3 regions of the Alkaliphilus flagellatus genome follow, and region 2 is predicted to be linked to each of the others. Evidence: riboswitches for the same ligand, from Rfam matches in the RefSeq annotation. Region 2 holds a riboswitch; each other region holds the start of a gene.
The links. Region 2 has a riboswitch for S-adenosylmethionine ahead of KQI88_RS08490 (homocysteine synthase). Riboswitches for the same ligand answer to the same signal wherever they lie in the genome.
Positions count from the first base shown of each region.

Region 1: linked by a shared signal. The riboswitch ahead of KQI88_RS16475 (methionine ABC transporter ATP-binding protein) and the one ahead of KQI88_RS08490 (homocysteine synthase) in region 2 are both predicted to bind S-adenosylmethionine.
Region 3: linked by a shared signal. The riboswitch ahead of metK (methionine adenosyltransferase) and the one ahead of KQI88_RS08490 (homocysteine synthase) in region 2 are both predicted to bind S-adenosylmethionine.

Region 1 covers NZ_JAHLQK010000007.1:24,048-35,040, forward strand. Annotated here, with positions in the region: gene KQI88_RS16465 (MetQ/NlpA family ABC transporter substrate-binding protein) at 1-740, opposite strand, end outside; gene KQI88_RS16470 (methionine ABC transporter permease) at 747-1,397, opposite strand; gene KQI88_RS16475 (methionine ABC transporter ATP-binding protein) at 1,397-2,194, opposite strand; SAM riboswitch class I at 2,287-2,390, opposite strand; gene dapG (aspartate kinase) at 2,460-3,683, opposite strand; gene KQI88_RS16485 (hypothetical protein) at 3,881-4,063, shown strand; gene brnQ (branched-chain amino acid transport system II carrier protein) at 4,487-5,794, shown strand; gene KQI88_RS16495 (dicarboxylate/amino acid:cation symporter) at 6,172-7,389, shown strand; gene fdhD (formate dehydrogenase accessory sulfurtransferase FdhD) at 7,718-8,431, shown strand; gene KQI88_RS16505 (twin-arginine translocase TatA/TatE family subunit) at 8,939-9,130, shown strand; gene KQI88_RS16510 (NAD(P)-dependent oxidoreductase) at 9,539-10,798, shown strand.
Region 2 covers NZ_JAHLQK010000003.1:168,529-179,521, forward strand. Annotated here, with positions in the region: gene KQI88_RS08460 (ABC transporter ATP-binding protein) at 1-1,535, shown strand, start outside; gene KQI88_RS08465 (amidohydrolase) at 1,626-2,945, opposite strand; gene KQI88_RS08470 (hypothetical protein) at 2,957-3,424, opposite strand; gene KQI88_RS08475 (DUF3100 domain-containing protein) at 3,436-4,245, opposite strand; gene KQI88_RS08480 (chromate transporter) at 4,595-5,149, shown strand; gene KQI88_RS08485 (chromate transporter) at 5,146-5,709, shown strand; SAM riboswitch class I at 5,817-5,922, shown strand; SAM riboswitch class I at 6,150-6,269, shown strand; gene KQI88_RS08490 (homocysteine synthase) at 6,386-7,684, shown strand; gene KQI88_RS08495 (homoserine O-succinyltransferase) at 7,815-8,699, shown strand; gene KQI88_RS08500 (homoserine dehydrogenase) at 8,754-9,980, shown strand; gene KQI88_RS08505 (aspartate kinase) at 10,033-10,993, shown strand, end outside.
Region 3 covers NZ_JAHLQK010000003.1:394,333-405,325, forward strand. Annotated here, with positions in the region: gene KQI88_RS09435 (response regulator transcription factor) at 15-701, shown strand; gene KQI88_RS09440 (sensor histidine kinase) at 707-2,116, shown strand; gene KQI88_RS09445 (GerMN domain-containing protein) at 2,212-2,775, shown strand; gene KQI88_RS09450 (S-layer homology domain-containing protein) at 2,898-4,013, shown strand; gene yyaC (spore protease YyaC) at 3,981-4,550, opposite strand; gene KQI88_RS09460 (Spo0E family sporulation regulatory protein-aspartic acid phosphatase) at 4,648-4,824, opposite strand; gene KQI88_RS09465 (COG2426 family protein) at 4,997-5,464, shown strand; SAM riboswitch class I at 5,580-5,687, shown strand; gene metK (methionine adenosyltransferase) at 5,826-7,013, shown strand; gene KQI88_RS09475 (sigma-70 family RNA polymerase sigma factor) at 7,190-7,750, shown strand; gene KQI88_RS09480 (DUF1659 domain-containing protein) at 7,813-8,034, shown strand; gene KQI88_RS09485 (DUF2922 domain-containing protein) at 8,119-8,334, shown strand; gene KQI88_RS09490 (YvrJ family protein) at 8,445-8,609, shown strand; gene recD2 (SF1B family DNA helicase RecD2) at 8,772-10,993, shown strand, end outside.

The DNA of each region.
Region 1 (10,993 bases), on a different contig from region 2:
TCATTAGCACTTTCTGATCTAATGGCTAATATGTTGGCATAAGGAGAATCCTCATCTTCCAAAATTAATGCATCATTAAGAGGATTTAAATTAGCTTCTAAAGCATAATTGGTATTTATAATTGCAGCATCTGTATCACCTAAAGATACTGGTAGTTGTGGAGCATCTAGAGCAATGAAAGATAGGTTTTTTGGATTATCAACAATATCATTTTCTGTTGCTTCTAAACCTGCATTTTCGTCTAATTTAATAATTCCATATTTCTCAAGAAGAAGTAAAGCTCTACCTCCATTAGTAGGGTCATTAGGAATTGCAATTTTAGCTCCATTCTTAAGATCTTCAATTTTATCTAACTTTTTAGAGTAAAGTCCTAGAGGCTCAATATGAACTTTAGTAGCTGCTTCTAGTTTAATATTATGGCTATTAACAAAGGAGTCCATGTAAGGAGCGTGTTGAAAAAAGTTAGCGTCGATTTCCTTGTCGTTAAGAGCTAAATTTGGAAGCACATAGTCAGTAAATTCCACAATTTTAAGTTCAACACCCTCTTTCTCTAGTATAGGTTGAACAATTTTTAATATTTCTGCATGGGGTTCAGGGGTAGCACCAATATTTAATACATTAGCTGTAGTTTCTTCTTCGTTATTTGAAGCAGTATTGTTAGCTGGAGCTTTTCCACAGCTACTTAGTATTAAAGATAAAATAATAATTCCTACAATAGATAGTACAATATTTTTTTTCATTTTTAATTACCTCCTATTAATTTGTTTTGATATAAAGTTGCCGCTAAATTGTATGATTTGAACTATTACTATCAATAGTAATACGGTCCAAATCATAATTTCCTTATCAAATCTATGATATCCATACCTAATTGCTAAATCTCCTAGTCCACCTCCTCCTACTGCTCCTGCCATGGCGGAATACCCTATAACGTTGACAAGGGTAATTGTAATACCTAAAACAATGGCTGGCATGCTCTCTGGAATTAAAACCTTACATATTATTTGAATAGGGGTAGCCCCCATTGCCTGAGATGCCTCAATAATTCCCCAATTAACTTCTAGTAGTGCATTTTCGATAACCCTTGCATAAAACGGTATAGTGGCTACTGTCAAAGGTACTATAGCTGCCTTTGTGCCTATAGATGTACCAACTATTAGCCTAGTAAAGGGTATAATAGAAATCATTAATATAATAAATGGAAAAGAACGTCCAAAGTTTACTATATAAGAAAGGGTTCGATGTAAAATATTATTTTCTAAAATGTGTTTTTTTCTTGTGGAAACTAACAAAACTCCAATAGGAGTACCTATTAATACTGCAAATAATGTTGTAATTGAAACCATAAAAAGGGTTTGTTTAAATGCAGGTACAATTAATGTAATAAGTCTTGACACTATAAAACACCTACCTTTTTTGTTTTAAATAATTTAATAGATTCTTTAATATAAGTATTACTATCATTTTTATCTAATAAAAGCCTTGTATATGGATTTTGTGGAGATGAAAACACTTTGTTTACAGGGCCTTCCTCCACTATACTTCCGTCTTGTAATACTGCAACTCTATGACATATTTGCTCTATAACTTCCATTTGATGGGTTATTAACACTATAGTCACACCTAATCTTCCATTTATTTCCTTTAATAATTCTAGAATGCTTCTACTAGTAATTGGGTCTAGGGCAGAAGTAGACTCATCACTTAAAAGTATTTGTGGATTTGTTGCAAGTGCCCTAGCTATTGCTATACGCTGCCTTTGACCACCGCTAAGCTGAGACGGATAATGGTTTTTCTTATCGGCGAGATCTACCAAATTAAGCAATTCCTCTATTCGTTTGTTTCGCTCTTGTTTTTTAACACCAGCTAATTCTAAGGGATATGCTATATTATCAAAAACATTTCTGCTACTTAATAGATTGTAGTGTTGAAAAATCATACCTATATTCTTTCTTTCCTCTCTAAGTAGAGATGTAGATAGATTGGTTAAATTAACATTATTAACCCATACCTCTCCATAAGTTGGTTTTTCTAACAAATTTATACAACGAATAAGTGTAGACTTTCCAGCACCACTAACTCCCATTATCCCGTATATTTCACCCTTTTTGATATTTAAAGAAATATTTTTAATGGCCAAAACATTACCTTCCTTAGCCTCATATATCTTTGTAATATTGTTTAGATTTATCATAAAATCACCTCATAAAAGTATTTTAAAGAAATAAAAAAACCTCTTTCAAAATGAAAGAGGTTAACTAATAACATAATAAAATTAGGATTCCTCTCTCATCTCTCAACACAATTGTGTTGCTGGAATTAGCACCTTCGACTAAAGTCGTGGTTGCCGGGTTTCATCGGGCCAGTCCCTCCACCTCTCTGGATAAGAGTTTTCGTATTATTTAATTTAAAGTTTATTATATTGCCCTTTTTAATTAATGTCAAGTATTTTTTAAAAATTATTGATTTAGATTAAAAGCATCATGTAGTAGGTTTACAGCCTTATTTGCATCCTCTTCTTTAATTAGACAGGAAATAGTAGCATGAGAATCTGAACTTTGTAGTATTCTAATATTTTCTTTAGATAGGGCTGTAACTATAGTTGCCATTACACCAGGAATACCAGTAATCCTACTACCAATAATTGTAACTTTGCTACAGGCATTTAAAATATTATATTTGAATTGAAATTTATCCATTAATCTTTTTGTTAAATCTATTTGGTTTTCATCTATAGTAAAAACTTTTTTATCTATAAAAAAATTTATCATATCGATACTTATATTAGCATCAGCTAAAGAGGAAAATAATATGCTATCACCTTGTAAACTATCATCCATGGTAATAGAAACTTGAGAAATATGATTTTTGCTTGTAATTGCTGTCAATAGTTTTCCCTTATTAGGTCGAGTGGAGTATAGTTCTTTGCCTGTATGTGTATAATAATGAATTTTAGTTCCTGGGTGAGATGACATTGTATTTTTGATTTTTATAGTAAGGTTTCCTTTTTTCGAGATTTCTACCGCTCTAGGATGGATAACTTGAGCACCTTTGTCTGCCATTTGAAATACTTCTTCATAATTAATTTCATCTATAATTTTTGCATTAGGAACAATATTAGGATCAGCAGTCATAATACCATCAACATCTGTATAGATATCTACACTTTCTGCATTAAGTGCAACCCCTAAGGCAGCAGCTGTTGTATCACTACCGCCACGACCTAATGTTGTAATCTCACCTAGCTCAGTAGCACCTTGAAATCCTGTGACTATTACTATAGCACCATTACTAAGATGCGAAAGTATTTGTTTGTTGTCTATAGCTAGAATTTCTGCATTACCAAAAACAGAGTCGGTCAAAATACCAGCTTGGGGACCTGTAAGTATCACAACTTTTTCTCCCATTGCTTCTAATTGTGCACCTATTAATGATGAAGATATTATTTCTCCACAGGACATTAGTAAATCTAGGGTTTTTAGACTGTGTCCTGGGCAAGTAGAGGATATTAAATCCTTTAAAGTATCAGTTGCATAAGGTTCTCCTTTTCTGCCCATTGCAGAAAGAACTACTACAACAGATTTGCCTGCTTCTTTACATTTTAGTATTTTGCTTATTACCATTGCTCTTCTATCTTTAGTAGATAATGATGTTCCTCCGAATTTTTGGACTACTATTTTCATAAACAACACCTCTGATTTTCAAATTTCATAAACATTCAATCATACATTACATTATGCTGGAGAAATATAAATGTTTATCTTTCAATTTAAGTAAATAAAATAGAAAAAACTTATCATAAAAAAGCACAATTCTATTGCTATTTCATAATATGAAGTGAGAAATAAAAGATATTAAATTGAAAGGTGAGGTGCTAAGTATGAGTGAAGCAGGTGTATTATCAAATATTTTTGGTCGAGAAAGCAGCTTATTATTCTTCTTTTTAATACTAGTGGTTATATTCTGTAACTGTGGTATTTTCAAAGATAGTGGAGATAGCCTATTATTCTTCTTCCTTTTACTAGTCGTATTGTTTTGTGGTAATAGAATTTGTAGATTTTAATTATTATTTAGTCTAACAATGGTTAAATAATAACCTGTTCTATTAGAAAACATATTATAGATTAGAAAGTTAAAAATATTATTTGGTGGAAGAGGACTTTGGAGCTGTTAGTTAGCTAAGTTTATATTACGGTAAATAAAGAAGGGGAGGGATACCCCTTCTTTATTTCGTGAAAACTAATACTTATTGCGCAATAAATAAGATTAAGAAAGTTAAAAATATAACAAAGTTTTTGATTTTTTCAAAATTATATATGTTTACAGATTTAACAATATATTAGAAAAGATATTAAAATTCTAACAATTTTTCCTTTTTTGATTATTTCATAATGTCTTTAAACATACGAAAATTGATGTTATAATGATTTTATACAAAATCTAATAAACATAAGATTGAGAATTGTTTAACAAAGGAGACGAGATGATGAATAATAAGAGGCAGGATATCTTGGTTGTAGGTTTTGCACTATTTGCGATGTTTTTTGGAGCGGGTAACTTAATATTTCCTCCATCATTAGGGCAACAGACAGGAACTCAGGTAATTTCTTCAATCGTAGGATTTCTTTTAACAGGTGTAGGATTACCACTGGTAGGAATTATTGCAGTAGCTAAGTTTGGTGGAAATTTAGAGGTGTTAGGATCAAGGGTAAATCAAAGCTTTGGAGTTGTAATAACTATAATAGTTACATTGGCAATAGGTCCATTTTTAGCTATTCCAAGAACTAGTGCCACTACTTTTGAAATGGGAATACTCCCATTCTTTCCAAATATGAATAGTGTAGTATTTTCAATAATTTATTTTGCAATAGTTCTATTTTTTGTATTAAGACCAAGTTCATTAATTGATAATATAGGTAAGATACTGACACCAGCATTGTTTGTAACTTTACTAGTGATTATTATTAAAGGTATTATTTCACCTATAGGTACAATAGGAGCAAGTCAAATAGCTACACCATTTGCTACAGGATTTAAAGAAGGATACCAAACTATGGATGCCTTAGCATCTACAGTATTAGGATCTATTATTGTAGGATCTATTATGGCTAAGGGATATAAAAATCCTAGGGATGTATCTAGCTTAACTATTAAGGCAGGTATAGTTGCTACTATTGGACTTGGAGTTATTTATGGAGGGTTAGCTTACCTTGGTGCAACAGCTACAAGTTTTCCAAGTGATATATCTAGAGCTCAATTAATAATTGGAATAACAGAAAGCATACTTGGTAACGTTGGTAAAATACTATTAGGAATAGCTGTAGGACTTGCATGTTTAACAACCTCTATTGGATTAACCGCTGCAACAGGAGAATACTTCAGTAAATTAACTAAAAATAAGTTAAGCTATAAGTTGGTCTGTATTTTGACGGCAATAATTAGCATGGTAATATCTAATGCTGGGGTAGATGAAATTACTAGTTTAGCTGAGCCACTATTAGTTGTTCTTTATCCTGTTGTTATTGCACTGATAATGGTTACATTCTTAGATAAATATATACAACATAAAGCAATATATTCTGGTGTTGTATACACTGCATTAGTAGTTAGTGTGTTAGAAGTCCTTGTAGGATACAATGTTGCAATACCAGGTGCAAAGAAAGTGTTAGCGGCCCTACCGTTAGCAGATCAAGGTTTTGCTTGGGTAGTACCTACTATTGTAGTGGGAATATTGTTAATGGTTTTCTTTAAAGCATCAGAACTTTTAAGTGGACAAGCTTATACAGAGAAATAACATAACAGTATAGTAAAAATATATGATGGTGGTAGTCACATTAAGTGCTGTCATCATTTTTATTTTTTTATAAGATAAAGTATATTTTGTAATCCTTAAGGGCTTTTAAATAAGTAAAAGGTTAGAAAAATTTTAATCAGTGACCCACTATTACAGGAGTTGATGCAATAGTATCAAACAATTTTTTGAAAAAAATGAATATGTTAATTTGTGTTATTGCACAAAGTAAGTATATTGTGCTATAATAATAAAAAATTATGAATAAGTACAATATCAACTGATTAATATTTTAACTATTCTAAATACACTCATAATTTTGATAATAATATAATATGTTAAATATAATGAAGAGATTAAATTTAAAGGAGGGAGTTTAATTGAAATTAACAACAAAAATCTTATTAGGTTTATTAGCTGGTATTATTGTTGGCTTATTATTTACTGGAAGTCCTGAACTAATAAAAACCTTTGTTGCTCCGATAGGAACATTATTTTTAAACCTTATTAAAATGATTATAGTACCGCTTGTTTTCTCATCTCTAATAGTAGGGGCTGCAAGTACAGGAGATGCAAAAACTTTAGGAAGAATAGGTGGTAAAACTATGGTATATTACTTATTAACAACTGCTATTGCCATAGTTATAGGGTTGTTTTTAGGAGGAGTACTTCAGCCAGGAGCTGGACTTACTATACCAGTAGGAGTTGAAGTGGCTCAGCAAGAAGCACCATCACTTGTAGATACTTTTCTTAATATTATACCGTCAAATCCGCTGAAAGGTTTAGTAGAAGGAAATATGCTACAAATTATAACATTTGCATTATTTCTTGGAATAGGTTTAACTAGTTTACCAGAAGAAAAAGGAAGACCATTTCTTAATTTCTTTGATAGTCTAGCTGAAATTATGTACAAAATAACAGCTTTTATTATGGAACTCGCACCTTATGGTGTGTTTGGTCTTATGGCACCAGTTGTAGCTAGCAACGGTCCAGCGGTTTTACTACCACTTATTAAAGTAATTGCTGCCGTTTATATAGGATGTATAGTGCATGCATTAGTTGTATATGCACCAGCAGTAAAACTGCTTGGTAAAATGAATCCTATTACTTTCTTCAAAGGGGTTATGCCAGCTGCTGTTACAGCTTTCACAACAAGTAGTAGTTCAGGAACATTGCCTATAACTATAAAATCTGTTAAAGAAAACCTTGGAGTATCTGATAAAATAGCAAGTTTTGTTCTTCCACTTGGTGCTACAATAAATATGGATGGAACTGCACTCTATCAAGGAGTTTGCGCTTTATTTGTTGCTCAAGCATATGGGATTACTTTGACTATGCCTCAGTTAGTAACAATAGTTCTTACTGCTACATTAGGCTCAATCGGTACTGCAGGAGTACCTGGAGCTGGAATGATTATGCTAACGATAGTTCTTAACTCTGTAGGATTGCCACTGGAGGGTATTGCTTTAATAGCTGGTATCGATAGAGTTTTAGATATGGCAAGAACTTGTATAAATGTTGTTGGAGACACTTCGGCTGCAGTTGTAGTAGCTGCATCTGAGAATGAAATAGATGTGCCTTGTTCTAATATAGTATAAATGAAGTATAAACTTTAATTATAATATATAAATCATGTATCGTGATAACAAAAAGAAAGAGTCTTTATCTCTTTCTTTTTGCTATTTCATAGGATTTATTAGTTAAAAGTTATGTTGAAAAAATGTCGAAATATGCTTTTGTTGTCTATAAAGATATGCTATTATTTATAAAGATATATTATTATTAAAAAAGCAATAAATAGCAGAAATAAAAATTAATTTTTCAAAGGAAATAAGGGGAGAACAAAATTGAATATGCTAATACTTTAGCAGAATAGGAAGAAGTACTTTAAAAATAAATACTGTAAACTTAGGAGGTGAGTGTGTAATGAATACATTGAATTTATCTGAAGAATACCCAATAACTATATATGTAAATGGAACAAACTTTGTAACATTAATGTGTACGCCAGAAGATTTAAAGGACCTTGCAGCAGGCCATTTAGTTAACTCTGGAGTAGTAAAAAGCATGAAGGACATTTTAATTATTATGGCATGTGATGATGAGCGCGAAATATATATTAATGCACCAAATGCCAATTTAAATGGAAATAAACTAAAGCAGATTATAGTAACAGGTTGTAGTGGAGGTACGGATATTTCTGAAAAACTAAAAGATCTGCCTAAAATACATTCGGACCATAAAGTGAGCACAGATGAAATTAAGCTCAGCTTTAAAAGAATGATAATGGAATCTAAAAAATATATGGAGCATGGAGGAATACATTCTTCAGCTTTAATAAGTGGTGACTTCTTCGTTACAAGAGAGGACGTAGCTAGGCACAACTCACAGGATAAGGTTACTGGATATGCTTTAATTAGAGATATAGATCTTACAAAATCTATGATTATTACTACTGGAAGAATTTCAGCAGATATGGTGTATAAAGCAGTTAACTCTAATGTTCCAATTATATGTTCTCTAAGTAACCCTACAACCCTTGCAGTTGATATTGCAGATAGATGTAATATAACTGTAGTAGGTAGGGCAATGAGACCAAATATGACTGTATATACCAATAGTCAAAGAGTACAATTTTAGTTAGGTTCTGAATTGTTATGCGTATAATATTTTTGACAACTATTCTACTAAAGTTTTTTGATAAATAGTGACCTAGTGTAAATTTATAACCTATGTACCATATATTAAGAAAATTCTCGAAAGGTTAAAATAATAATATTAAATACTGTTGCTTTGCGTAAATATATGTTATTATTTAAGTAGAAACTTGTACTATCATAAAAAAATAAAAGTATCTAGAAATGAAAAGTTAATTTTTTAACAAAAAATACAAGTAAATAAAATGGATGTATAAAAAAGATTTTTAGATCGAGAAAGGACTAAACATTCAAACGGCTCTTACTATGTTCTATAAAGAGATTGGTTGGGATGAAAAAACAGTAGCATCCATTGGAGCTACTTTAGAAAAATTAAGCATGGAAGATGTAGCGGAAGAACGTGCAAAGCTAAAATTATTACGATAATAGTAAGTATATACTACAAAAAGTACTAAGTTTTGTAGCAAAATATTGGTAGGGAGGTGTTTTTATGTTTGGAAGATTAGGAACTGGAGAGCTTATTTTAATACTTGGTATAGCCCTAGTTATATTTGGACCTGCAAAGCTGCCAGAACTTGGTAAAGCAATGGGTAAAGGGTTAAATGAGTTTAAATCACATGCTAACAGAATTACAGAAGATGTTAAAGAAAGTGTAGATGTAGAAGATAAGAAAGATAAATAAAACTAATTTTAAAGCCTTAGATATATCTAGGGCTTTAAATATTAATTGGAATTTAAAAATGTTTTTTTCTTTTCCTTTTTTTCTAAACATATCATTCATGTCTTTTAGCCCTTCTTCTTCTGTAAGGTCTCCAGTAACTTTAGCTGTAACTTCTGCAATTATAATGTTTATACCTTTTGGATCGTTAATCTCATTAGCTAAAGTGTAGCATGGTACTTCTACGATTTTAACATCATCTCTAACATTAATGTCGCATGTAACTATATCACTATTTACAACTACTGTTTCACTTGGTATTACAATGCTATTGTAATAGACAGGTTGAATCATCTAATGTATAATGTATGATGTATATAGCAATAGATGTAATTTACTGAAATTATAATAAGTAGCAGGAGAGTCGATGTTATGGCAGAACATGTATTAGATATGGCAAAAAAATGTTTACAATGTAAAAATCCTGGATGTCAAAAGGGATGTCCTATAGGTACACCTATAAAAGATATGATTAATTTGCTTTTACAGGGAAATATCAATAAGGCTGGAGAAATGTTGTTTGAGAATAATCCATTATCCGTAATATGCTCTGTAGTATGTCCCCATGAAAATCAATGTGAAGGTAATTGTGTATTAGGAATAAAGTCAAGTTCAGTTAAAATAAGCAATATAGAAAATTATATTTCTAACTATACTTTAAAATTGATAGATCTAAAGCCAAAGGTAAAACGAGAAGGCAATATTGGAATAATAGGCTCTGGACCAGCAGGTATTACTATAGCACTATTACTAGCCTTAGAGGGATATAACATTACTATATTTGAGGCTAAAAATGATATAGGTGGAATGTTACGATATGGAATTCCAGAGTTTAGATTGCCTAAGGATGTTTTAGACAAAATAAAAAATAGACTAGAGGAGCTAGGGGTTATAATTAGACCTAACATATTAGTAGGCTCTGTAATAACTATAGAAGAACTTTTTAGAGATGGATTTGATGCCTTATTTATTGCTACAGGTTTATGGAAACCTAATAAGTTAAATATTAAGGGAGAAAGCTTAGGACATGTTCACTATGCAATTGATTATTTAAGAGAACCTGGTGCATATAAATTAGGAAATAAGGTATGCATTATTGGCGCTGGGAATGTGGCAATGGATGTGGCAAGAACAGCAATCAGAAAAGGCTCTAAGGAAGTGACTATAATGTTTAGGGGCGGCTTCGAAAATATGACGGCTACAAAACATGAAATAGAGTATGCCAAGCTAGATGGAGTTAAATTCGAATTATACAAAAACCCTGTTGAAGTTACAAAAGAGGGTATAGTATATATTAAATCAAAGATAGTATCCGATGAAGATGGAGAAAGGTATATTGCAGTAGATGATTCGAAGGAGCTATTTGAGTGTGACTCTATTATAGCTGCTGTTAGTCAAGGACCTAGAACTAATATAATATCTACAACAAAGGGAATAGAAGTAAATGAAAAAGGTCTACCAATAGTAGATGAAGATGGTAGAACTACTAAAGAAGGAGTTTTTGCATCTGGTGATGTAGTTACTGGAGCAGGAACTGTTGTAGGGGCGGTTAAATATTCAAAACAGGTAGCTAAGGCTATAGATAAATATGTTACGGAGAAGTATGAAAATCAAGTTAATAAAGTAGATTAATTGAGGGCAACTTTAAAAGTTGCTCTTTTTATTTTCTAAATAGCATAAACAAAATTTATAGAAATTACATTTATTTTACTTACATAAAACTCATTTTCAAATTTAATACTTAAATATGGTATACTATTTTAGAAAAGAAATAATTGAGGAAGTATCATATTTGAAATTTTGTTCTTAATTATGTAATCTCCTCAA
Region 2 (10,993 bases):
TTAGTGCTGTTTTTAGCTATATACAACAACTAATTATGGCTACAGTTGCACAAAAAACTGTATATAATATGCGTAACGATGTAAATGATAAGCTTTCCAGGCTACCACTTAAGTTTTTTGACTCTCATACCCACGGAGAAATATTAAGCCGAATAACCAATGATGTTGATAATATAAGCAATACTTTGCAACAAAGCATTACCCAGCTTATTACATCATTAATAACCCTTGTAGGTATAGTAGTTATGATGCTTACTATCAGCCCTGTTATGACTTTGATTCTGGTTGTAACACTACCACTATATGTACTAGTAACAAAGTCTGTAGCTAAACGTTCTCAGAAATACTTTTTACAGCAACAAAAGACTTTGGGAGAGCTTAATGGACATATAGAGGAAATGTATACTGGACATAAAATAGTTAAGGCTTTTTCTAGGGAGGAAAAGTCAATAGAGCATTTCGACAAAATTAATGAAACACTCTATGATGCAGGCTGGAAGGCCCAATTTATTTCGGGCGTAATTATGCCCCTTATGTCCTTTGTTAATAATATTGGATATGTTATTATTTCTGTTGTTGGGGGTATTTTAGCAATTAAAAATGCAATTCAAATAGGAGATGTTCAGGCTTTTATACAATATTCAAGACAGTTTACACAGCCAATAGTTCAAACAGCTAATATAGCTAATATTTTGCAATCTACTATAGCGTCAGCGGAGCGTGTTTTTGAACTTCTAGATGAGGTTGAGGAAATTCCAGATAGTGAAGATAGTATGGTTATTAAAATGCCTAAGGGAGAAGTTGCTTTCCAAAATGTAAAGTTTGGATATAAAGAAGAAGAGCCTTTAATAGAAGATATGAATATAGATGTAAAACCAGGTCAAACAATTGCTATTGTAGGACCAACTGGAGCAGGTAAAACTACCCTTGTGAATCTTTTAATGCGTTTTTATGAAATAGGTGAAGGGAAAATTACCGTTGATGGTTTTGATATTAGAGATTTAAATAGAGGACATTTAAGAAGTATATTTGGTATGGTCCTGCAAGACACATGGCTATTTAATGGTACTATAAAAGACAATATAGCCTACGGTAGAAAAGACGCCACTGATGAAGAGATTGTTAAGGCAGCTAAGGCAGCTCATGCGGACTATTTTATTAGAACTCTTCCGGATGGGTACGAAACAATACTTGGAGAAGAGGCATCTAATATCTCTCAAGGTCAAAAACAACTTCTTACAATTGCTCGCGCAATACTTGCTGATCCAGCAATATTAATTTTAGATGAGGCTACAAGTAGTGTAGATACAAGAACAGAAGTTTATATACAAAAAGCTATGAACACACTGATGGAAGGAAGAACAAGCTTTGTAATAGCCCACAGATTGTCTACAATAAGAGATGCAGATCTAATATTAGTTATGAACGAAGGTAGTATTATTGAAAAGGGTAATCATAAAGAGCTCTTAGCTCGGCAAGGTTTTTATGCAGATCTGTATAATAGTCAGTTTACTGGTGGAAAAAAATTAGCTTAACAATAAGTAAAAAATAATCTGACCATACATATGGCCAGATTATTTTTTATAGTCTAGGAAAATATAATTTTCTACCTATACACTTATTTCTTATGCTTTTATAACTTTGCTAACACTCTCCATAAATTCTAAGTATTCTTCCTTAGTCATTTTAGGAGTAAAGTTTTCTAATATGGAATTTCCAATGCTTGCATTGTTAAATAATAAGTCAACTACAGTGAGAGCCATTGCTTTTGCAGGAACAATGTAAGCCAATTCCTCATCAATTATTTCATACTCTCTAGAGTGAAGGCTTCCTTTTATTCCTCCTATCATTGGATGAAGGGTTGGCATCAACTGAGATACGTCACCAAAGTCAAATGAACCTGTAAAATCACCACCATCTAGTACTTGCTCTTCATTAATTCCAATGTTTACTAAATTGTCTTTAAACAACCGGTCTAATTCTTTATATCTTAATATAGGCAAATATCCTGGAATCTCAGTAATTTCGATTTGTGCCCCTACAGCAGAAGCACCAGCTATTAAGGCACGATTAACCTTACTGTTGGCATCAAGCATTCCATTGATTGTTCTAGCTCTTACATAGGATTCCATTTTAACATCTGCAGGAACAACGTTAACAATATCTCCACCCTTAGTTATGATAGGATGGAATCTTACCTTGTCACTTTCTTTAAAAGTTTCTCTTTGAGCATGTACATTATTTAAAGCAAGCATTGCAGCATTTAAAGCATTTATACCTTCTTCAGGGGCAGAGCCAGCGTGGGATTCCTTACCAATGAAATTAATCTTCTTGCCTATAAAACCATTACTTACAGGACCAACTAAGGCTTTATTATCTCCCATATCTAGAGCATGAAACATCATAGAAATGTCTACATTATCAAAATAGCCACGATAAATAAGCTCTTGTTTTCCACCAAAGTATTTTATTTTCTCATCTTTTCTTAATTTATCTCTATACTCAAGCTCTATAAACTCTTCAGCAGGAGTTGCTATAAACTCTATTTTACCATCTAAGCTATCAATCGCACCTGATAAAATAAGTCCTACTGCTGCTCCAAGCATTCCGGCTATTTGAATATTATGACCGCATGCATGAGTAGCTCCTATTTCGTTAGCATCTTTATGGTCTATACAAGAGATAGCATCCAGCTCTGCTAAAATAGCTATTCTAGGTCCTGATTTATGGGAATTTACTTCTGCTCTACAGCCTGTAATTGCAATGTTTTCTTCTACATCCAGTTTTAATTCATTTTTCATGAACTCAACTACAGCTTTAGTAGATTCAAACTCTTTATATCCGTACTCAGGACTCGAATATATTTTTTTACCGATTTTAATAATTTTTTCCCTATTACTATCAATGGTTTCTACGACCTGTTTTTTTAATTGATCCTTATCCATTTTTTTACCTCCTAAATTTTACCTTGAAGTTTTAATACTAAATGTGCAATACTTGCACAGGCAAAGAAAACAGTTGTAAATACAACGACAGATATTATTACAATCTTCCAAGACATCTCTTTTAGGTCATCTATTTTGTTACCTACAGAAATTCCTGCAAAAGCTAGAATAGGAGTGGTAATACTTAGAAAATTAATATTATTTGTTTGTTCTAGAAAAACCTTAGATGTAGGACTAGCTGGCAAGCTTAGCAATAATCCTATAATTGTAGCCCAACCAAAGGCTGGAAAAATAGATTTTGGAAAAATATCCTTAACTAATAAGGCACTCATAGCGGCTAATATTAAGAGTACCATACCAGGAAATGCCTTAGTTATAGAAATACCTAAGCCTATCCATTGACCAGCTAGAATCATCATCCCAACAAGAGACATTATCAATAGTTGATAAGAGCTCTTTTTTATTTCAATTTTACTCATTATATTACCTCCTATTTCTTAGAAAATTTAGGTTCAAGAATTTTATAATACCAATTAGCAAATGGAAGAGCAATGAAGATTAAAAAGTTAATGCCTGTAATACCAGAGAGCATATTACTTGTTGCTCCATAAGCTACAACAGTTTCGGCCATTTCTGGAGGAACTACAGCGGCTAATGAAGATGCAGCAGCAGTCATCATGCTTCCACTTCCCACACCAGTAGCCATACCTAGTGCATAGGGATGAAGTCCACTATAAATTGAAACAGAACCCAAAATACTAAAGTAAATTGTACCAAGTACTGTTCCAACTAAATAGGTACCAAGTACACCACTACCTTCTGGTGAATTTATTCCATATTTTTCAGTTATTACACCTAAAGAAGGCTCTCTACTTATACTACTGGTAGCGCCGATAGCCTCTCTTTTTAGCCCTAATAATAGAGCTAAAGGTAAAGCTATTAATGGAGATAAAATATGTCCTAACTCTTGAGCCAAAAATGCAGGACCCGCTTGAATTATTTTATCTATATTAGGACCAACCAATGTGCCGTATTTAATGCCAAGAATGATAAGAGCAATACCGACTACTTCTCCAGCTAAGTTGATTTCTTTTTCATTTATAAGCTTTTTTAAAAAAGAAAGCTTTTTGCCTAAAAGATCTGGAGTTATTAAAATACCTAAAATAACTGCATAAAGCATAGGAAAGAAAACTATAGCAGCTCCTCCTATTTTAATTTCAGTTTGCCCTATAGCTTCACATAAAACAACTATTATTGCTACTATTACAAACAACTTAATAAAAACATTTTTTTGCTTCAAAAAAAGACCTCCCTTTACTAAATAAATTTTTTAGTGTGCTCTTTTCCTATTCAATTAAATATAAAAAATACATGACCTAAATAGGCCTTAAATATTCTTAATATAAATAAAATTAATACAAAATGATTTGTTAACATAAAATATTATTCTTAAAACTTTATTTTGTATAATAAAGTCATATTTTATGCAATAAAAAAACTAAAAACCAATTGGATTTTAGTTTAGAAATGGAACTATGTAATATACATCCACTCTAGTTTGTTTGTACAATTGTGTCTATACTTTTAATAATATTAATGTATGTAGTATAATGATATGTATTATATACAAAATTTAAGGGGGTAAGTAAATGAAGGATCTATGGGAACTATTCACTATGTTTTTCCGTATAGGAGCATTTACCTTTGGAGGTGGTTATGCTATGCTTCCGATTATACAAAATGAAGTAGTGGAAAAAAGAAAATGGGCTACCGATGATGAAATTATAGATTATTATGCCATTGGTCAATGTACACCTGGAGTTATTGCTGTAAATACAGCAACCTTTATAGGCTATAAGAAAAAAGGTATTATAGGTGGAATTACTGCGACTCTAGGAGTGGTACTTCCATCTCTAATTCTTATTACTATAATAGCAACGTTTTTTAAACACTTTCAAGACTATAAAGTTGTACAGTATGCTTTTGGAGGCATTAGAGTAGGTGTTGTTGCATTGATTGCAAATACAGTAATTAAAATGTTGAAACAAACAGCAAAAGACAGAATAGGTATAGCAATATTTATAAGTGCATTTTTAATCATTGCCTTTATAGACATTTCTCCAATAGTTGTAATAGTTATGGCAGCATTAATAGGTATTTTTAAAGGTAAAAATGTTGAAGTTAAGGAGGATGATATAGGATGATTTATTTAAAGCTATTTTTAGAGTTTTTTAAAATAGGATTATTCGCTGTAGGCGGAGGTCTTGCCACCCTACCTTTTCTTCAGCAGTTAATAGATAAATATGGATGGATTACCCACGAGCAATTGTTAGATATGATAGCAATTTCTGAGTCTACACCAGGTCCTATAGGGGTAAATACAGCCACATTTGTAGGTAATACAACAGCTGGAGTATTAGGTGGTATAGTAGCAACAATAGGAATTGTAACTCCATCTGTTATAATAATATTATTAATTGCTCATTACTTCGCGAAATTTAGTGAAAAGCCTATTGTAAAATCTAGTTTTTATGGAATAAGACCAGCAGTAACAGGGCTAATTGCAGCGGTAGCCTTTGAAGTGGCGAAAATTGCCTTGTTTGATATTGAAAAATATAAGACTACAAATAAAATTTTATCAATATTAGATTTAAAGGCAATTGTGTTATTTTCAATCATGCTATATTTAATAAACAAATATAAAAAACATCCAATATTATATTTAGTAGGTGCTGCTTTTATAGGCATTATATTTAAATACTAGTTATAATTTTGATATATTTTAAATAATATATAATAATTAGCATAAATTACATAAAAACTATTGACATAGTAATTAATATTTATTAGAATAGCATTAATTTAATATAATACTTATCAAGAGAGGTGGAGGGAAAGGCCCTATGAAGCCCAGCAACCAATATGTTTATATACATATCCGGTGCTAAATCCTACAGCATAAGCTGAAAGATAAGAAGACGATTATTACAACCTCTTTCAGCTAAAGAGGTTTTTTTATTATCTAAGAAAGTCCAATTTTCTTTTATAATGAACTAATTAAAGAAAGCAGGAGGTTAGAAGTATTTTAAGCACTTGAAGTTTTTAGCCATGCTAAAAATTGAGTGCGCCATGGAGCATTGCGGTAGCAATAGCGGAATTTTTTATTTGTAGGAAAGTATAATATTAAAAAACTTAATAACAAAACTCTTATCAAGAGAGGTGGAGGGAAAGGCCCTATGAAACCTCGGCAACCTTCAGACTCATTTGTCTGAAAAGGTGCCAATTCCTACCCTAGGTTAATTAAATCCTAGTGAAAGATGAGAGGGAGCTGTGGAATAGTTACCGCTGCATGTAAAGCCCTCTTTCATCTAGATTATTCAAATTTAGAGAAAGGGGTTTTTTATGTTATTTAATAAAAATATTTTTAAGGAGAGATCAAAATGGAGGAAAAAAAATTAAAATTTGACACATTACAAGTTCATGGAGGACAGGAAGTAGATAGTGCAACAGGTTCTAGGGCAGTTCCAATATACCAGACTACATCCTATGTTTTTAATAGTGTTGAGCATGGAGCAAATTTATTTGCTTTAAAAGAAGAAGGAAATATTTACACTAGAATTATGAATCCAACAACTGATGTTTTTGAAAAAAGAATAGCAGCTTTAGAAGGAGGAGTAGGTGCTCTTGCTGTTGCATCTGGTTCTGCTGCAATTACCTACGCCATAATCAATATAGCAGGAGCAGGAGACGAAATAGTTTCAGCTAGTACCTTGTATGGTGGCACATACAACCTTTTATCTACAACCCTTCCTAAGTTAGGTATTAAAACTATATTCGTAAATCCTGATGATCCACAAAACTTTAGAAATGCTATAAATGATAAAACCAAGGCAATTTTTGTAGAAACCATAGGAAATCCTGGCATAAATCTTATTGATATTGAGGCAGTTGCCAACATTGCCCATAATCACAACATACCATTAATTATAGACAATACATTTGCAACACCATACCTTATAAAACCAATAGAATATGGTGCTGATATTGTAGTTCATTCTGCAACAAAGTTTATAGGTGGTCATGGGACTTCTATAGGAGGAGTAATAGTAGACTCTGGCAATTTTAATTGGTTAGGCAATAGTAAATTTCCAGAGTTTAATAAGCCAGACCCAAGCTATAACGGTATAGCATATGCTAAAGATACAGGAGCAGCGGCTTATATTATAAAAGCAAGAGTACAGCTTTTAAGAGATACAGGAGCAGCCCTAAGTCCATTTAACTCATTTTTATTTTTACAAGGGCTGGAGACCCTTTCATTAAGAGTAGACAGACATGTTTCAAATGCAAAAAAAATTGCAGAATTTTTACAAGTGCACCCACTTGTTTCTTGGGTAAATTATCCTAGCCTAGAAGGTAACAAATATTATGATCTTGCAAAAAAATATTTTCCAAAAGGAGTTGGCTCCATATTTACTTTTGGTATAAAAGGTGGAGTAGAAGAAGGAACAAGATTTATTGAAGCATTAGAAATATTTTCACATCTTGCTAATGTTGCAGATGCTAAGTCCCTTGTAATACACCCAGCAAGCACTACCCATGCTCAATTAAGTGAAGAAGAACAATTAAATGCTGGAGTTACACCAGATATGATAAGACTATCCATAGGAATCGAAGATGTAGAAGATCTTATAGAAGACATAGATCAAGCTCTTAAAACAGCAGTTCTGTCCCATAGCTAAAAGTTATAAGACTCCTTCTCTCAGAGAGGGAGTGATAACTCTACATCTCTTAGAAACACATACTACAAGGAAGGGTATGTCTTAATCTTTAGATGTTGGAAGCCTTTAATTATGAGAGGATGGGGATTAAATGTCTTTAATAATAAACAAGAACCTTTTATCAGTTAATAAACTAATTAGCGAAGGTATAGAAATAAAAGGCAATTTTAACAGTTGTAATTCTGAAGCAATTCGTATTTTAATTGTAAATTTAATGCCTAAAAAAAGTGAAGCAGAATTTCAGTTTCTAAATATACTTGGCCATATGCCTATAGATATAAAGGTAGATTTCTTGCAGATGGAAACCTACACACCTCAAAATACAGACAAAACTTATTTAGAAGAATATTATAAAACCCTTAGGGACATAGAAAATAACAGTTATGAAGGAATGATTATTACTGGAACTCCATTAGAATTTTTAGATTTTGATGATATTGAGTACTGGAATGAACTTAAGGAAGTAATAGATTATTCCAACAAAAAAGTAAAGTCCACCTTATATATATGTTGGGCGGCTATAGCAGGTTTATATTACAATTATGGAACAAATAAATGTGTAACGAAAGAAAAAATATTCGGAGTTTTTCCCCATATAGTAGTAAATAAAAGGTCTGTCCTATTAAAAGGATTTAATGATGGATTTATAGTTCCTCATTCAAGATATGTGAAATTGAGAAAAGAAGATATAGAAGAAATAAAAGAATTAGAAATTTTATCTGAATCAGATGAGGCAGGAATTTATATAGTAAGCTCAAAAGATGGCAAACAAATTTATATTACAGGTCACCCTGAGTATGATAAATATACTTTAAAAGAAGAGTATGAAAGAGATATAAAACGTGGCGTAAATATAAATTTACCTAAAAATTATTTTCCTAATGACGATCATAATAAAAAACCTAATTTAGATTGGAGTAGTTATTCTAAACTTTTATTTACAAATTGGATAAATGAATATCTATTTAATAGTTAAAAAATGAAAGTATAGTATACAACTAAATATATTAAATGAGGAGTGACATTTTTTATGAATATAGGACTATTAGGATTTGGCACTGTAGGTACAGGGGTTTATGAGATTATCAACAAAAGAAAAGATTTTTTTAGGTCATTAATAGGTAAAGATTTAAACATAAATAAAGTCCTCGTTAAAGATACAACTAAAGATAGAAATATAAACATTTCTAAAGATAAATTAATTGATAATCCTTATTTTATATTAGATGATCCTAATATAGATATAGTTATAGAGGCTATAGGAGGCACTGCAGAAGCCTATGCATATATAAAACATGCTTTAACTACAGGTAAACATGTAATAACTGCGAATAAGGCAGTAGTTGCAAAACATATGAAGGAGCTTATGGATTTAGCAAATAAAAATAAAAAGGCATTTTTATATGAAGCTAGTGTAGGTGGAGGAGTTCCGATTATTAAACCCTTAAAGCAGCAAGTGACTTTAAATGATATTGAAGAAATAAAGAGTATATTAAACGGTACCTCTAACTTTATATTAAGCAAAATGATTAGAGAAGATTTAGAGTTTACCGATGCATTACATATTGCCCAAGAGTTAGGTTACGCTGAAGCAGACCCTACAGATGATATTGAAGGATATGATGTTAGAAGAAAATTAGCAATTCTCTCTACTATAGCATTTAAAAGAGAAGTAAAAGAAGAATATATCCACTGTAGAGGTATTAGAACTATTAAGTCGGTAGATACGAAAGTAATAAAGGAGTTAGGATATACTGTAAAGCTATTAGCAAAAGCTTCTTTTAAGAGTAATAAATATTATTTATCTGTGGAACCAAGCCTTTTACCCGATGATTCATTTTATGCAAAGGTAGAAAATGCTAATAATTTAATATCTATTATTGGTAATGACATAGGAGAGCTGAAGTTTTACGGTCAAGGTGCTGGCAAATTTCCTACAGCAAATGCTGTTGTAAGTGATGTACTTGATATACTATATAACAATTATCAAAACTATGGAATAGATGAGGGAACATATAAATTGTGCAACAATACAGATTTAGTTAAAGATAGATATTATGTGAGACTAAGCCCAAAGCATACATTGAGTGATTATGTGCTAAAGGTGGTCAAAGAAGAAAAAATAGCTGATAAAATAATTAAGACTGGAGATCATATTATATTTACTACTGGGAATATAGAACTTAAAAAAATAAATAGTTTTATCAATAATGTTAAAGAGTCCATAAAGGATGAATTTTATGCTGCTATTCAATAAGAATAATTGTAAGAAAAGCAAATCTATTTATCGTTGTACTAAGGGGGATAATGTGGATAATCTATATAATTTTAAAAAAGAGATTTCAAATAAAATTAATAATAATATAGTGGTTCAAAAATATGGTGGTACATCTTTAGCAACAACTGAGAATATTTTACATGTTGCAAACCAGATTATAAAGAAAAAAGATGAAGTAGAACATATAGTAGTTGTAGTTTCTGCTATGGGTAAAACCACAGATAATTTAATTCAGCTAGCTGAAAAAGTGTCATCTAGTCCTTGTACTAGAGAAATGGATGTCTTGCTATCTACAGGAGAGCAACAATCTATAGCTCTGTTATCTATGGCTCTTAAAAATTTAAACTGTAATACTATTTCATTAACTGGTATGCAGGTTGGGATCACCACCAAAGGAGAGCATACTAAGAGTAGTATTTTAAATATAGACGACGATATATTAATTAATCATTTGCTTGATGAAAAAGTAGTAATTATTGCAGGATTTCAAGGAGTAAATGAAGATGGAGAAATTACAACTCTAGGTAGAGGTGGCTCTGATACTACAGCTGTAGCATTGGCAGCAAAGCTTAACTGTTCCTGCGAAATATATACAGACGTAGATGGTATATTTACTGTAGACCCTCGTATATATGCTAAGGCTAAGAAATTAGATGAAATAAGCTATGATACAGCTTTAGAAATGTCTAGCTTAGGCAGTAAGGTAATTGACAAAAGGGCAGTAGCTCTAGCAAAGAAGTTTAACATTCCTATTTATATAGCTAATAGTAATAAAAAAACCTTAGGCACTTTTATTAGGAGGAAGAAAAATATGGAGGAATGGCAAGTAACATCTTTAGTTTTAAATGATAATCTACTAAGTGTTAGTATTGAAAATATCCCAAACAAAATAGAACTTTTATCAAAAGTTTTTAAAATATTAAATAAATACAACCTTGAAATATCTATGGTTGAGAATAGTATCAATGGAAATAAAACAAAAGGCGAAATAT
Region 3 (10,993 bases), 230 kb from region 2:
AAGGAGGTGTAATTATGAGAGTACTTATTATAGATGATGAAAAGCTTTTAGTAAAGGGGCTAAGGAAGAGTCTAGAGCAAGAAGGTTTTCAGGTATCTGTTGCATATGATGGGCAGGAAGGGCTAGAAGTATTTAAAGAAGGAGAGTACAATTTTGTTATTTTAGATTTAATGCTACCTAGGCTTGATGGTATTTCCGTTTGTAGAAATATAAGACAATATTCTGATGTTCCCATAATTATGCTAACTGCTAAGGATGGAGATATAGACAAGATATTGGGGCTAGAACTAGGTGCTGATGATTATATGACTAAGCCCTTCAATACTAGAGAATTAATTGCACGAATTAGAGCAATTACTAGGAGACTAGAAAAAATTGAAAAAGGTCATGAAATTAAAAATAATATTTACGAATCTGGAAATTTGAAGGTAGATGTAGAGTCTAGGGTAGTATATAAAAGTGGTGTTGAAGTAGAATTAACCCCAAAAGAGTTTGATATATTAGAGTTATTAATTAGGAGAAAGGGTAGGGTTTTTTCAAGGGAAAAAATCTTTGAGCTAATTTGGAATGAACCCTGTTTAGATACACGTACTATCGATGTACATGTTAAAAATTTAAGAGAAAAACTTAAGGAGCCCGATTCAGAAAGAACTGTAATAGAAACAAAATGGGGAGTAGGATATTACTTTAGAAGGGACTGATATAAATGTTCTCATCTATTAGGCAGAAAATTATTTCTATATATGGTTTTCTAATACTTATTCCTTTAATTATTATAAATTACATGGCTATTGAAAATATTAGGCAGTCAACATTTCAAGAAATAGAAGTCAATTCTCTTAAAACTGCTAATATTATAAGTAGCATTAGTCGAGATAATATGAATAATTTAGTAAGCTTAAAGAGAATAGTAAAGCAATACTCACCTACATTAGGTGGAAGAATTATTATATTAAATATGGACAAAAGGATATTGGTAGATAGTTTTCATATTTTAGAAAATGAAATTATTAATAATAATGAAATAAGAGGGGCCCTTAATTTAGAAGAAAAGATCGGATACTATATTAAGGGAGGTACAAATATTTTGCAAGTTGCTGTCCCCATATCTACTTTGGTAGAAGGTAACCGTCAGGCAGTAGGAGCTGTGCTTGTTTCTGTAAATACAGATGATGCAATTGATCATGTTAGAGATTTTAGAATTAGATTAATAAGTATTTCCATAGTAGCAGCGGCTATAGGCATGATAATTGCAGCCCTAGCTAGTAATGAAATATCTAAACCAATAGTTTTATTTTCTCAGGCTGCAAGGAAAATTGAGCAAGGGAATCTTGGAGAGACTGTAAATATTAGCGGAAGAGACGAAATAGGAAGATTAGCGGAAAATTTCAACTTAATGAGTAGAGAACTTTATAGAATAGATAAGGGAAGAAATCAGTTTATAGGTGATGTGTCCCACGAGCTTAAAACACCACTAGCATCTGTTAAGGCATTAATTGATTCTTTGCTATATGGTGAAGATAATATAGAAACCTACCGTGAATATCTAATAGATATAGATTCTGAAGTAGACAGACTTACTAATTTAGTTGAGAAACTATTAAATTTGAGTAAAATTAAAGAGAAGGGACTGAAAAAAGTTCCAGCTTCCTTAAATGAGTTAGTTGTGGATAGTATTAAGGTAGTTAGGCCTCTAATACAATCTGCTGACATATATATTAACACTAATGTACAAAACGACCCCACTGTACTATGTGATCCAGAAAGAATAAAGGAAGTTTTAATTAATTTAATTGATAACGCTATAAAATATATTGACTCTTCTAAGTCGGAAAAGTATATTAATGTTAGTGGCAAAAAATATGATAGCTATTATTTGCTAAGTATTGAAGACAATGGTATAGGTATTAGTGAAAAGGACTTAGAATCTATTTTTGAAAAGTTTTATCGTGCAGATACTTCCCGTTCTCGCGATACTGGGGGAGCAGGTATTGGGCTGTCTATAGTAGATAATATTTTAAAGGGTCATGAATGGAAAATTACAGTAGATAGCCAATTAGGAAATGGTACAGTTTTTCAAATTAAAATTCCTAACAAATTTTTATTAGTTTCTTAATAATTTCTTTACAATTCTTAATACTGTCTTTAAAACCATATATTATAATGAAACTAACAAAGAAAACACAATAAAAAAACTAGGAGATGACGAATATGAACATAAAAAAAATAACATTATTTTTATTGGCAGTAATTATGGTATTTACATTAGCTGCATGTAATACTAAGACACCAATAGAAGATGGAAATAATACTGGAAATGGTAATACTGTAGTGGATCCAGCACCAGAAGGTGAAACAGCAACAGTAAAGCTATACTTTGCTAATCAAGAGTATATTATGAATGGTGATGAGAGTCTAGACCATACTATAGAAGTAGACAGAGAAGTAAAAATAGGTGAAAAACCTATAGAAGAAGTTATATTAGAAGAATTAAAAAAGAAACCTGAAGATGAGAAACTAACAACAGTATTAGAAAAAATTAAAGTATTAAGTGTAGAGACAGCAGAAAATATAGCTTATGTAAACTTATCTGGAGAAAATTTGAATGGAGGATCAATGGAGGAATCCCTAATACTACAACAGATAGTATTTTCTTTAACTGAACTTGAAGAAGTAGAGGGAGTACAGTTTTTAGTAGATGGAAGTAAAAGAGAAACATTAATGGGGCACATATTTATTGAAGAGCCATTGAAAAAATCAGACGTTGAAAATTAACCAAAGTGTAAAGAGGACCTAAAAGTAACTACTTTTAGGTCTTTTTTATGAAAAAATTTATAATTTAAAAGGGATTTTTAGTACAATGGTAGAAATATATTGGGATAAAGGGGGAGAAATGTATGCTTAAAAAGACAATATGTTTAATAATAGGTATTGTCCTAGTATTAAACTGTCAGCTTTCAGTTATTTATAGTGCAGAAAATCCAAGCCATGAAGAGGTTGAACAAATAATTGAGGAAGTGGCAGAAAATAAAAATATACCCGCCGTTATATTAAAGGCTATAGCATGGAAGGAGAGTAATTATAGGCAGTTTGATAAAAATGGAGATCCTTTTATTAACTATGGCAATATAGGTATTATGCAGATTAATAAAGTGCATAAAAACCTAGACCAAAATCTACTAAAAAATGATATTAAATATAATATTGAAGCAGGTGCAAATATATTGCTAGGTCGTTGGAATACTATGGGAGAAACAATACCTAATAGTGGTAATATGAATCCACAAATACTTGAAAATTGGTATTTTCCTTTATGGGCTTATAATGGGTGGGCATCTAAAAATAATCCTAATGTTAGTGGGGATAAGGCATATCAGGAAGAAATTTTTCAACTAATTAGGACACGCTATAATCAGCCGGTTACTTCTGTTGCCTCTGCTCTTTTACCACAAAAGGGGTTGCCGTCAGCAAGCCTTCATATTCAAACTCCAGAGCCTTATAACGATATGAGTATTGCCTTAAATAATAAGGAAAACTTAATTGTGGCCCAGTTAGATAAACCTATAGTAAGTCGTTCAGGTATTAAACGAGCTGTTTTTCAAGATATTGTGAATCATCCAAAAAAAGAATATATAGAAATACTCTATAAAAAGAATATAATTAGCGGTGTAGATAATAATACCTTCTGTCCAGATGATCCTATTACTCGAGAACAGGCGGCAAAGATAATTGTAGAGGCCATGGATTTAGAGTTAATATCTGAAAAGGTAGACGTAAAAGACTGGGAAAATGTATCTACTTGGGCTAAAAATTATATTTCGACTTTGTATTATAAAGATTTAATGTTAGGAGATAATGGTGTTATAAGACCGCAAGATTTTTTAACTAAGGAAGAAACTCTATTAATTTTAAATAGAGTTTCTGAGGATGATATAAAATCTGACTTAAGTTCTAAGGACTTTATTACTCGGGGAGAAATTTCAGAATGGATTGTTAAAATTATTATCAACTAATCCATCTGTAATAATAGATGCAATAACCTCTGCCATTGACATAATAAAATGAAGACGAATATTATGAATGGTAGAAACAACATCACAGCTGGCATCCTCTACTATTCCAACAATAGAAACGTCTCCTACGGCAGGAAGTTTCTTACCTACACCTTTTCCGGGGTAAAGAGAACCTTTTCTTATTATTATATTGCCAATTTCATCTTCATTTCCTAATGAGGCATCCACAGCTACTATGAAATATCCAGGATGCCTTTTCTTTATTTCTCTTAAGCTGCTAGAAATGTTAAGTGCATGAATTGGATCTTCTATTGTACCATATATAGGAAATGATGGATTTAGCTTTTTTAAAATTGTACCTGTTAATGGGCCTAGAGCATCACCTATACAGCGATCAGTGCCGACACAAAAAATAAGTAGAGGCGCTCTAATATTATTATGCAAATATTTAGAAAGCTCCTCTATTGCTGAAGGAGCCTTATAATGACCTATGCAATTTGAAGTGTTTCTGTGATATTGACTTGTTTGTATATTCAAAAGAACACCCCCTTAAATAATATATAGGGGATGTTCTTATAATATTCCAATGATAAGAAACAAAAATTTTATAATTGTTTCCATAACATCAGACAACTTACCTAGTTAAATTAGAGTATTCAACTATTAGGTCGTCAATCTGTGTACTTAATTCGTAAATTTCATTTTTAGGTCTTTCATCATCCAAATAATTTCGGAGTTTAGTCTGCAACTGTTCTATTAGTAGCTCAAGTTCTTGTATTCTGTCTTGTATTCTGTCTTGTATTCTGTCCACAAAATCACCTCGTGAGTTGTCAAAGTAGTGTAATAAAAGTATTTTATAGTTTATACTATACAAATATTATATCACGACTAAAAAGTTTAATTATTAATTTATTATTACAAAATAAATCTAATGATATTTTTTGAAATATTCATATATAATGTAAGTATGTAGGGGTGATGAAATGGAGAAAATACTTGAAATTATTACTAAAGAAATAATGGTATTATTAATCGCTGCAATGCCGTTAATGGAGCTTAAAGGGGCTATTCCTATTGGTGTATCCATGGGACTCAGTCCCATACATGCTACTATCTTAGGTATTTTAGGTAGCCTAATTCCTGTTCCTTTTTTACTTTTTTTCTTAAAGCCTATTTTTATTAGGTTAAGAAGAACAAAGTTCTTTAGAAGTTTTGTAGATAAATTAGTTAAAAGTACACTGAAAAAAAGTAAAAAAATAAAAAAATATAGTATTATTGGATTAATAATTTTTGTGGCTATACCATTACCAGGCACTGGTGTATGGACAGGTAGTTTAGCCGCAATACTGTTTAATATACGATTTAGGCATGCCTTTCCTGCTATTGCACTAGGCAATACTATTGCAGGTGCTATTATGTTTATACTTAGTTATATTATGGTAAATATTTAGAAAGAAATATATGATAGAATTTTAATAAAAAGTTTCATATATGTAAAAAAATGTTGACATATAGGCCACCTAATGCTAATATTATTTCTAGTTACAATTAAATAAAAATCTTGATGCCTTATCAAGAGCGGTGGAGGGATAGGCCCAATGAAACCCGGCAACCATAATATATTTATATGTGTGGTGCTAAATCCTACAGAATTATAATTCTGAAAGATGAGGAAAGAGCAAAGAATATAGCCTCTTTCTGTTGAATGAGGTTTTTTTATTTTTTAATTTCACCATCTAAGGTATCAAAATGCAATTTTTATTGCTTAAGTGGGAAATAATAAAATGAAGAAGAACTAAGGAGGTTTTTTTAGTGATAAAAAGATTATTTACTTCAGAGTCAGTAACTGAAGGACATCCAGATAAAATATGCGACCAAATTTCCGATTCTATATTAGATGCTATTTTAGAAAAAGATCCATCAGCTAGAGTTGCTTGCGAAACAAGTGTTTCTACAGGACTTGTACTAGTTGCCGGTGAAATATCAACAGATTGCTATGTGGATATTCCTAAAATAGTTAGAAAGACAATAGAAGAGATAGGCTACACTAGGGCAAAATATGGTTTTGACTCTGACACATGCGCAGTATTAACTGCAATAGATGAGCAATCTCCAGATATTGCAATGGGAGTTAATGAAGCATTTGAAAATAAAAAAGGTGCACAAAAGGATGAGCTAGAATCTATAGGAGCAGGAGATCAAGGTATTATGTTTGGCTTTGCTTGCAACGAAACACCAGAGCTTATGCCACTACCTATTTCATTAGCACACAAACTAGCTAAAAGATTATCTGATGTAAGAAGAAATGGTACACTAGACTATTTAAGACCAGATGGAAAAACTCAAGTAACTGTTGAGTATGATGGAGACAAGCCTGTTAGAATCGATACAATAGTTATTTCTACACAGCACAGTCCTGATGTAGATGGTAAAACTATTGAAAAAGATATGATTGAGCATGTTATCAACAAAATTGTTCCAGAAGAATTATTAGATGCAAATACAAGATATTTCATTAATCCAACTGGTCGTTTTGTTATCGGAGGACCACAAGGAGATGCTGGTTTAACAGGAAGAAAAATAATTGTTGATACATACGGAGGATATGCTCGTCATGGTGGAGGAGCTTTTTCTGGAAAAGACGCAACAAAGGTAGACCGTTCTGCTGCATATGCTGCTAGATATGTTGCTAAAAATATAGTAGCTGCAGGCTTAGCAGACAAATGTGAAATCGAATTAGCCTATGCTATTGGGGTTGCAGAACCAGTATCTATACTAGTTGAAACATTTGGCACTGGTAAAGTAGACGAGTTAAAATTAACAGAACTTGTTAAAAAGCACTTTGATTTAAGACCAGCGGCTATTATTAGAGATTTAGAACTAAGAAAGCCTGGTTATAGAAAAGTTGCTGCTTATGGACACTTTGGAAGAACAGATCTAGACCTTACATGGGAAAGAACAGATAAGGCGGATATATTAAGAAAAGAAGCAGGACTATAAGATAAATTAGATCTATTCTCGAAAAAACTGATAGTAATATAAGGAATAGATAAATAAAAGGCAAATAAAAAAAGGACAAAGAGGATGATTCCACTTTGTCCTTTTTTTATTTACTTATGTACAATCATCTTAACCGGTAATATTCGAAGGGGCCCCTTCCAAAAGGAAGGATAACTTTGTACATTGAATTTGATAAAAAAGTAGGAGCTGCTCTAAAAGGAGACAGTATAGCAAAAGAATGGATTATTGATAGACTTAAACCATTAGTAGTTTCATATAGTAAAAAATATGGTGGACAAACTGGATGGGACGAGGAGCTTTATCAGGAAGGGGCATGGCAAATATTAGAGGCTTTAAATGTCTTTGATATTAGTAAGGGAGTTCCATTCCTAGGCTTTGTTACAATCAGACTAAAGCATCATTATCAAAATAGACGTAGAAAGGAAAAAATAACTATTTCTTTAGATCAGTTTGTTGGTGAAGATGAGGGGACATCTCTACTAGATTTATTAGTAGATGAAAAGGTTTCTATAGAGTCAGATTATTTAAAAGAAGAAGAGTACAAAGCTTTAATAAGAGCCATTAATAAGCTGGATGCAAAAGAGCGAGGGATTATAGAAGACTATTATTTAAAAGGCTATATGCTGAAGGATATAGCAGAAGCAAGAAAGGTTCATTATGTTACAGTTGCAAAGGATAAAGCAAAGGCATTAGAAAAGTTAAAAAATATTTTATAAAGGTAGGCTAACATTTCCTTTCTCAAAACATGTAATAGGTGTAAGAGAAAGGAGGTGAAAAGATGCCAGTAAATATAATTAACCAAAGCTCAAGAATTAGACTTCGTTTTATTGATGGTGTAGACGGAGAAGGAAAAGAAAAGCTAGTAAGTAAAACCTACAGTAATGTTAAAGGAGATGCAGATGATAGCGATATTTATGCAGTAGCTGTAGATATGGCTAGACTTCAAACAAAGTCATTAAAAACAGTAGTTAGAACGGATGAAAAAGAATTGGTTGAATAATTGCAGGTAAAGGTAATCTGTTTTTAGATTTCAAACAGTTCTAATATAGGAAAGGGCTACCCTTTCGAAAGAGGAGGTGAAAAAATGCGAGTATTAGAATTAAGCTTTAAAAAGGAAGACGGTAAAGGAGCTAAAATAGTTGTAGCTAATGCTAGAGAAGACATAACATCTGAAGAAGTGAAAACAGTAATGGAAGGTATTATTAGCAAAAACATATTTGCTCCAAGTGGCATGAATCTTGCACAGGTAGAAGGTGCTAAGGTAATAATCACTCAGGAGCAAGATCTGAACCTTGCATAAATATAGGAATAGCCGGGGGAGAACCTCGGCTGTTCTCATCTAATAGTTAGTAAAATAAATATAAATACACGCCCATAGGGCTTCAAATATGAATATATGGAGGTTAAAAAATGAATGATATATTTGGCCAGGTTGCGAACCTAGGATTCCCAATAGTTATTTCTATTTACTTACTAATTAGGCTAGAAGGGAAAGTCGAAAGCTTAACTATTAGTATAAATGAACTAGCAAAATCAATCGATCTATTAACAGTCAAAACTCCCAAAGGAATATGATATAATAAAGAAAACTTGATTCAGATGGAGATTTAACTCCATCTGAATCATAGTCGTACTTATTTCGAGGATGTATTGCTTGATCTCCCGCCTATGAAAGCGAGAGTCTTAGCAGTGCACCGAATATAGGAGAGAGATTTGAGTAGCTGGGAGGAAAGTATAGTGGTCGAATTAGAAGGTAGATTAGTAGAGATTATATTTCAAAACGAGGCTAATGGGTACTTAGTAGGTATATTAGACTGCGAAGAGGAAGAAGTAACAATAGTCGGCTGCTTACCTGCTCTAAAAGAAGGTGAGGTAATTGCAGTAAAAGGTAAATGGATAGTTCATCCGACCTACGGCAGACAAATGGATGTTAAAGAATATCGTCATGTGCAGCCTTCAACAAAGGAAGGGATATTAAACTATCTATCCTCTGGAGTTATAAAAGGTATAGGCAAAAAAATGGCAGAACGTATAATAGACCATTTTGGAACCGATGCCTTGGAGGTTATACAATATGCTCCACAAAGACTAACGGAGGTCTCTGGAATTGGAGAAGCTAAGGCGCAAACAATAGCCGAAGCATTTGAAGAACAAAGAGAGCTAAGAGAAATTATACTTTTCCTTTCCCAGTACGGAATTAGTCCAAGTTTCGCAATTAGAATATATAAAAAATATAAAGAGATGACCATAGCCTATATACAGGAGAACCCCTATCGTCTAGCAGATGAAATTATAGGCATAGGATTTAAAAAAGCAGACCTTATCGCACGAGCTATGGGAATTTCTCCTAATTCCAAATATCGTATACATTCTGGAATTAGATATACAATTAATACATTCCATACCGAAGGGCATACTTACGCACCTAGTGACTTTTTAATAGATAGAGCAAGGGAGTTATTAGGAGTAGAAGAAGATGAAGTGGTAGAAGGAATACAGGAGATGGCCCTCAAACAAAAGATACAGCTAGAGCGGCAAGATGAAGAAATAATAGTATACTCTATGCCATATTTCTATGCAGAAACTAATACATGTAATAAGCTTATAGAGCTTTCTCAGATAACATTGGATACACTGGAAATTGATGTAGACGAAGAAATAAGCAATATAGAAAAAGAAGATGGAATATACCTTGCAGAAAATCAAAAAGAAGCTATAAGGCAGGCTATAACTAATGGAATTTTAGTGATTACAGGTGGACCCGGTACAGGTAAGACGACCACTATCAATACATTAATTAAGGTTTTTGAAAAGCTTAAAAAGAAAATAGTACTTGCTGCTCCTACTGGTAGAGCATCCAAACGTATGACAGAGGCAACGGGTAAGGAAGCTAAAACTATACATAGACTACTTGAAATGGGTTATAGCGATGAGGGTGAAGCCATGCTATTCCAAAGAAACGAAGATAATCCATTGGTTGGAGATGTAATAATTATAGATGAAGTGTCCATGGTAGATATTATGCTAATGAATAGCCTTTTAAAGGCTATTTCACGTGGAACAAGATTAATTTTTGTTGGAGATGTTGATCAGCTGCCTTCTGTTGGGGCTGGTAATGTACTAAGAGATATCATAGATAGTCAAGTAATAAAGGTAGTCCGTTTAAATGAGATTTTTAGACAGGCTGGAGAAAGCATGATCGTTGTAAATGCCCATAAAATTAATCAAGGAGATTATCCTATATTAAATCATAAGGACAAGGATTTTTACTTTATGAATCGAAGTAAGAATGATGATATTTTAAATACTATAATAGGTCTTGTTAAGGAAAGACTCCCAAAACATTACAAGTTTGACCCTATAAGAGATATTCAGGTGCTTACCCCTATGAAAAAAGGTGATGTAGGTACATTAAATTTAAATAAGGAACTACAAAATTATTTGAATCCACCCGATAAATATAAGAGAGAGAAAGAATTAAGAGAAAAAGTTTTCCGTGTAGGGGATAAGGTTATGCAAATTAAAAATAACTATACTCTAAAGTGGACAAGTCTTGATCTAGACGCAGAGGAGAAACAGGGTGAAGGAATATTCAATGGAGATATTGGCTACGTACAGTATATAAATACAGAGGAGCAAGAACTAACGGTTTTCTTTGATGATAATAGAAGTGTAGTATATAGTTTTACACAGCTAGATGAGCTAGAACTTGCCTACTCAATTACTATACACAAAAGCCAAGGAAGTGAGTTTCCAGTTGTAGTTATGCCTGTTACATGGGGACCGCCTATGCTACTTACACGTAACCTTTTATACACTGCAATAACTAGAGCCAAGTCACTTGTAGTTTTAGTAGGCACAGAGAATTATTTAAGACGTATGGTAGATAATAATAAAATTGTTGAAAGATATTCAGGATTGGGAATTAGACTAAAAAAGTTCTTTGACTTCCAAAATTC